2 regions of the Gordonia sp. DT101 genome follow, and region 1 is predicted to be linked to the other one. Evidence: riboswitches for the same ligand, from Rfam matches in the RefSeq annotation. Region 1 holds a riboswitch; the other holds the start of a gene.
The links. Region 1 has a riboswitch for S-adenosylmethionine ahead of ACLQ3I_RS08460 (aminotransferase class V-fold PLP-dependent enzyme). Riboswitches for the same ligand answer to the same signal wherever they lie in the genome.
Positions count from the first base shown of each region.

Region 1 (3,405 bases):
GACATACTCGCGCTTGAACAGCGCACTGTATGGAGCCTCGACCACCACGGCGGCCCGGGGCAGCCCGGCGAGCTCGGCGAGCTGGTAGGTCAGCTTGCCAGAGGTGAGTCCGGCGCTCAGGTCGTCGATCGACTTGCGCTCGACGGCGGCGATCACGGTGTCACCGTCGGTGACCGCGTAGTCGCCGGCGGGCAGCTTCCGGCGTGTGGTGGTCGTCTGCTGGTGGGTGAAACCGTACGGGTAGCGTTCGCCGGAATCGACGATGATCTCCAGCACCTTCCCGTGGGCCCGCGCGGTGGGCAGCGCGACATTCGGACGAGCCTGCTTGGTGGTGCGTCGCGACTGCCAGAAGATCATCTCGCGACCACGGGCGCGAGTGAGGACGAACTGCGACCGGTTCTCACGGCTCCGATCGAGCACGAGATCGATGGCCGCGCCCCGGCGTGACACCGACCGGACGGGGAGTTGTTCGATGATTTCCGGATTCGACGGCCAGATCTCGGCCCGGTGGCAGTAGATCTTGGTGGTGCGTGGCCATGTGTCGCGGACCTTGAGGATGATCCCGTTGGCTCCCAACGGAATCCGGACGAGATAGGGAAGCGACGATCCCTCTTCGGGGTTGCGTGCGATCAGGAAGTCATCGGGCATCGTCGATCCCCAGTGCGGTGATCACGGTGCGTAGCTTGGCCGTCGTCTCGTCCAGCTCGGCCTGAGGGTCGGACTGCGCCACGATGCCGCCTCCCGCCCACGTGCGCAGGGTGTGCCGATCGTCGGCCACCTGAACGCACCGGATGGTCACCATCCATTCGCCGTCGCCGTCGCCGTCGCACCAGCCGACTGCACCGCCATACAGGCCTCGCGGCTCCTCGACATCCCGGATGAACTGTGCGGCAACATCACTGGGTGTGCCGCAGACGGCCGGCGTAGGGCTGAGGAGCAACGCGAGGTCCAGCGCGGTCACCGAGTCATCGCGTAGCGTCGCCCGGATGGGCGTGGCGAGATGCCAGATCTCACCGGTGGCGCGGATCTCAGGCGTCGGCGGGGCTTTCAGGTCCGCGCAGATCGGGCCGAGGCGGTCGCGCAGATAGTCGACGACGAACGCATGCTCGGCGAGATCTTTGCCCGATGACGCCAACGTTTCTGCGGCGGCGCGGTCGGTCTCGGGGTCCGATGACCGTGGTGCAGACCCGGCGTAGGGCTGGGCGGTGACCACGCGACCGTGCTTGCGCAGCAACACCTCCGGGCTGGCTCCGAGTAACCACGAGCTGTCGCCGGTTGCCGCGCTGACGTCGACGGCGAAGGCATTGTGCTCGGTGTTGCCGTGCGCGAGTGCGCCGATGAGGTGGTCGATGTCGACGACCGGTGTGACGGAGAGGTCGACCGCCCGCGCCAGCACCACCTTGTCGACCGTGCCGTCGGCGATGGTTTTGATCGCGTGGGTGACCCGGTCGCGATGGATCGCGTGGTCCGGGTGGAGGGTCCTCGAGGTCACGTCGTGGTGGCGGGGCGGCGTGCCGGCGAATGGCACCGGATCGTGGGTGAGTGTGACCGGCGCGACGAGCGCTGCGCGATCGTCCTGGTCGAAGGGGATCGCCCCGGTGATCGCATCGACCGCTCCGGTCCGGACGGCGTGCGCGGCCGCCGCGGCCTCGGTGAACCGACGCCGCTGCCCGTGACCGCGGACCGTGCCGTGTGGGCGTGACAGTACGAACATCACGGGGGAGACGCTGTCGTCGGAAAACGCCATGCACTCACGCTACCGGCGCAGCATCGCGGGAGTTTCGCGCATGCTGAGTGAAAATTGACACGTCGAGGCGCCATCGGTGAATCTTGACGTGGGTCATGAGTGCCAGTGACAAGCCCCGGCTCGCTGGTCGGCAACCCTCCTCCGCGGTGGGGTGCTCCGGGTGACGACCCGGCCGTGTTCGAAGTGATCACGGCAAGTGCGGATTCCTCAGGAGCTATTTGTCATGACTGCTGTCCTTTCGGTGCCCTTCAACACCCCGGCGCCCTTCAACACCCCAGTGCCCTTCAACACCCCTGCTCCCCATACCCCGGTCGTCGACACCGAGACGATCCCGCCGTTGGCGCAGGTCGTCGGTGCCGACGAGTGCGTGCCGTGCTCGACCGGTGAGACGGTGCGATACGCCAACCTCGACTACGCGGCCAGCGCGCCGGCACTGGCCGCGGTGGCGCAGACCGTCACCAGCTCGTTGTCGCAGTACGCCAGCGTCCACCGAGGTGCCGGCCACCTGTCCCAGGTCACCACGGCCCGCTACGAGCAGGCCCGCGAGGTGATCCGGGGATTCGTCCGGGCACGCGCCGACGACGCCGTGGTCTTCACCCGCGGCACCACCGACGCCATCAACCTCGCAGCCCATGCGACCCGCGGTGACGTGGTGGTGCTCGACATCGAACATCACGCCAACCTGCTGCCGTGGTGCGCGCCCGATCGCGACGGGTCGTCGCGGGTGCGGGTGGTCGGTGCGTGCGCGACCATCGACGACACCCTCGCGGCGCTGGAGGCCGAACTCGCCGCGGCGCCGGCCGCGTTGCTCGCCGTCACCGCGGCGTCGAATGTCACCGGTGAGGTGCTGCCGATCGGTCGACTGGCATCGATCGCCCACCGCAACGGCGCGCGCATCCTGATCGACGCGGCCCAGCTCGTCGCCCATCGTCGGGTGTCGATGGTCGGTCACGGCATCGACTACCTGGTCTTCTCCGGGCACAAGCTCTATGCACCGTTCGGGGCGGGCGTGCTGATCGGACGCCCGGACTGGCTCGACGCCGCCGAGCCCTACCTGGCCGGCGGCGGCGCATCGGCGAGCGTCTCGGTCGGCGCCACCGGCGGTGACACCGCGATCGAGTGGCATGCCGGCCCGGCCCGTCACGAGGCGGGTTCGCCCAATGTGCTCGGCGCCGTGTCCATCGCGGCCGCATGCGACGCGCTCGACGCCATCGGATTCGAGCACATCGGGTTGCACGAAGAACTACTGCGCGCACGCCTCGACGACGGGCTGGCGACGATCGACGGTGTCACAGAGCTGCGGATCTTCGAGGACTCGACCGACCGGGTCGGTATCGCGGGCTTCGACGTCGACGGCTGCACGCCGCGGGCGGCGGCCGTCTTCCTCAGCGAGAGTGCGGGAATCGGCGTCCGCGACGGGAAGTTCTGCGCGCACCCGCTGTTGAACCGTCTGGGGTATCCGGACGGCGCGGTGCGGGCGAGCTTCGGACTCGGGACCGGCTCCGGCGACATCGACCGCCTCGTCGGCGCGCTGGCGAGACTGACCACGAGAGCGAGGACATGATGAGCATCGAATACGCACGCCCGTCGTCGACGATCAGCATCGGCCGCCCTCGATTACAGGTCGCCCTGGCAGGGGACACCTCGGCGTCGGCGTT
Region 1 covers NZ_JBNCLX010000002.1:414,022-417,426, forward strand. Annotated here, with positions in the region: gene ACLQ3I_RS08450 (ERCC4 domain-containing protein) at 1-648, opposite strand, end outside; gene ACLQ3I_RS08455 (isochorismate synthase) at 638-1,747, opposite strand; SAM riboswitch class IV at 1,839-1,952, shown strand; gene ACLQ3I_RS08460 (aminotransferase class V-fold PLP-dependent enzyme) at 1,971-3,311, shown strand; gene ACLQ3I_RS08465 (hypothetical protein) at 3,311-3,405, shown strand, end outside.

Region 2 (3,405 bases), on a different contig from region 1:
CATCGATGGTCCAGTGGCCGGCGAGGAAGTCGGGGATCACATTGCCGTCGACCCCGATTGCCTCGGCACCCTGGCGGATGACGCCGACGATCGCGGAATCCTGGGGGACCATGCAGGTGGTGGTCGAACCGGCGGCACATTCGGTGGTCGGCCACTCGGCCGGATTCAGATACATGCGATATGGGTAGTAATTGTGCTTGGTGAAGTAGCCGACCAGTCCGTCGATCGCGCCGATCGGATCGTGTAACGGATCGGGAAGGTCACAGATGGGATCACCGGCCGCGCACACCGTGGTCACCGGGATGGTCCCGAAACCGCCGTCGCGGGGGCCGGTCATGGTGAGCCCGGGAATCACACCGATCAACGCCAACTCGATGCCCTCGCCCCCGAGGGTCCCGTCACGACGCGGATCGGAGTAGAGCTCGCCGGAGATGACCGGGATCTTGTCGCCGTTCTCATCGAGGACGAAGTCGCCGTTGCCGTCGACCTGGTACTTCCGGATCTCGACGTCGTCGTCAGGATCGTCGGGGGTGTTGTGGATGTCCACCTTGCCGACCCGGTCGTTGCCGATGTCCGACAACACGTCACCCGCCACCCGGGCGCCCTGCGAGTAGCCCGCAACCACGACCGGACTGCCGGGGCATTCACTCTGGTAGGTGGCGATCGCCTTCGTCGTCGCTGCCTCCCCCTGCGCCACGCTGTCGTCGTAGCCTGCGGCACCGAGCGGCCAGAGCGTCGTCGGATAGTCGGCGTAGATGACCCGGTACGGCTCGGCGGCGTAGTCGGTGTCGTCGCCGGTCCCCAGCGTGTTGTCCAGCCCCGTCCCGCTGTATCGCTGCTTGATCCCGACCAACGCCGCGCCCTCGGGATCGTTCGTCCCCCCGACGACGACGACCGCACCCCCGCCACATTCGGCGGCAGCGGCCGTTCCGATGGCCCCGGGCACGCAGAACGCCGCGACGACAGCCAGGCTCGAGCACGCGGCGATGAGTACGACGGAGGCCCGACGCGAGATCGGGAAGCGGGTTGTCATACGTTCGGCCTTCGTCCAACCTGGCGCACACCGGACCGGATACGCGTCCCCAGGGCTGGCCACAGGGTAAATGTACGATCTCAAAACACGAATCCCCATTAGTGATGCTAACGATTTCTAACTGATGTTTTGCCAACGCAAGACGGGAATTTCATCCATTCAGAGGACAGGTGTCATCAGATCGGATCACCGCGATCAGGAGGGTTCTCACGTCGCCGGCGCCGTGTTATATCCTTGACGCCAGGTCATGAGCATCAGCGCAAAGCCCCGGCTTGCTGATCGGCAACCCTCCATCCGCGGTGGGGTGCTCCGGGTGATGACCGGGTTGAGGAACTCGAGTTCGAGCTCCCCGGCAAGCGCGGGTCCGAAGGTCGGACCCCACCAGGGTCGTTGCACCCTGCCGACCGTAGAAAGCGATGACACAGTCATGTCCGACGCCCCCGAAGAGACCAATCCAGTCGACACCTGGAGCTTCGAGACCAAACAGATCCACGCGGGTCAGACCGCGGATCCGACCACCAACGCTCGAGCGCTACCGCTGTACCAGACCACTTCGTACGTCTTCAACGACACGCAGCACGCCGCGAACCTCTTCGGACTGGCCGAACCTGGCAACATCTACACCCGGATCATGAACCCGACGCAGGACGCCGTCGAGCAGCGCATCGCCGCACTCGAAGGGGGTGTCGCCGCCCTGCTGGTGGCCTCCGGACAGGCAGCCGAGACGTACGCGATCCTCAACATCGTCGAGAACGGCGGACACGTCGTGTCCAGCCCGCGTCTGTACGGCGGTACCTACAACCTCTTCCACTACACGCTGCCGAAACTCGGTATCGAGGTGTCCTTCGTCGACGACCCGGAGGATCTCGATTCATGGCAGGCCGCGATCAAGGACAACACGCGAGCCGTGTTCGGCGAGACGATCTCCAACCCCAACAACGAGATCCTCGACATCGAGGGCATCGCCGAGGTCGCTCACCGTCATCAGCTGCCACTGATCGTCGACAACACCGTCGCCACGCCGTACCTGCTCAATCCGCTGGCACACGGCGCCGACATCGTCGTGCACTCGGCCACCAAATACATCGGCGGCCACGGCACCGCGATCGGCGGCGTGATCGTCGACGGCGGGGCCTTTGACTGGCGTGCCCAGCGCGACGGTAAGGATCTCTTCCCGGGTTTCACCACCCCGGACGCGAGCTATCACGGCGCGGTCTTCGCAGATCTCGGCGCGCCCGCCTACGCATTGAAGGCGCGCGTGCAGTGGCTCCGCGACACGGGTGCGGCGATCTCCCCGTTCAACGCCTTCTTGCTGGCACAGGGACTCGAGACGCTGAGTCTGCGCGTCGAGCGCCACGTGTCCAACGCCCAACGTGTCGCCGAGTTCCTCGAGCAGCATGCACAGGTGGAATCCGTTGCGTACGCGGGACTCTCGTCGTCGGCGTGGTACGAGCGCGGACAGCAGATCCTCCCCAAGGGGCAGGGCGCGATCGTCTCGTTCGAGATCACCGGAGGGGTCGACGCGGGGAAGAGCTTTGTGGATGCCCTCGGACTGCACAGTCATGTCGCGAACATCGGTGACGTACGGTCGCTGGTGATCCACCCCGCATCGACCACGCACAGCCAGCTGACGCCCGAGGAACAGGCCGCCGCGGGCGTCACCCCCGGTTTGGTGCGCCTGGCCGTCGGGATCGAGGGCATCGACGACATCATCGCCGACCTCGAGCAGGGATTCGCGGCGGCCGCACGATAAACCGGAGATCAACGGAGACAGGGGAACCGAGGTGCAGCGCAGAGTGAGTGAATCGTGTCGGTGAGTATCGAACCGAAGACCGAGTCAGCTGACCGGCCGGACTGGGAGCAGTTGCCGGACGGGGCGATGTCCAGCGTCCGGATCGGCTCGGTCTCGCTCGACAACGGCGGGCAGATCGACAACGTCACCCTGGCGTTCCAGCGCTGGGGGACGTTGTCGCCGACCCGCGACAACGTCATCCTCACGCTGCATGCCCTCACCGGCGACTCGCATGTGACCGGGCCGTCGAATGCGGAGCATCCGTCGCCGGGCTGGTGGGACGGACTCGTCGGCCCCGGATGCGCGATCGATACCGACGAATGGTGTGTCATCTCCGCCAACGTGCTCGGTGGCTGTCGGGGTTCCACCGGACCCGCGTCGCCGGATCCCGATGGGCGGCCGTGGGGTTCACGCTTTCCACAGATCACCGTGCTGGATCAGGTCCGGGCAGAGCGACTACTGCTCGAGCACCTCGACGTCGCAGGCATCGGTGCCGTCATCGGCGGCTCGATGGGCGGCGCACGCGCTCTGGAATGGGCGATCGAATATCCGGAGATGGTCCGCAGCGCACTGGTTCTCG
Region 2 covers NZ_JBNCLX010000003.1:182,236-185,640, forward strand. Annotated here, with positions in the region: gene ACLQ3I_RS12140 (PE-PPE domain-containing protein) at 1-1,033, opposite strand, end outside; SAM riboswitch class IV at 1,277-1,398, shown strand; gene ACLQ3I_RS12145 (bifunctional o-acetylhomoserine/o-acetylserine sulfhydrylase) at 1,461-2,786, shown strand; gene metX (homoserine O-acetyltransferase MetX) at 2,841-3,405, shown strand, end outside.
Region 2: linked by a shared signal. The riboswitch ahead of ACLQ3I_RS12145 (bifunctional o-acetylhomoserine/o-acetylserine sulfhydrylase) and the one ahead of ACLQ3I_RS08460 (aminotransferase class V-fold PLP-dependent enzyme) in region 1 are both predicted to bind S-adenosylmethionine.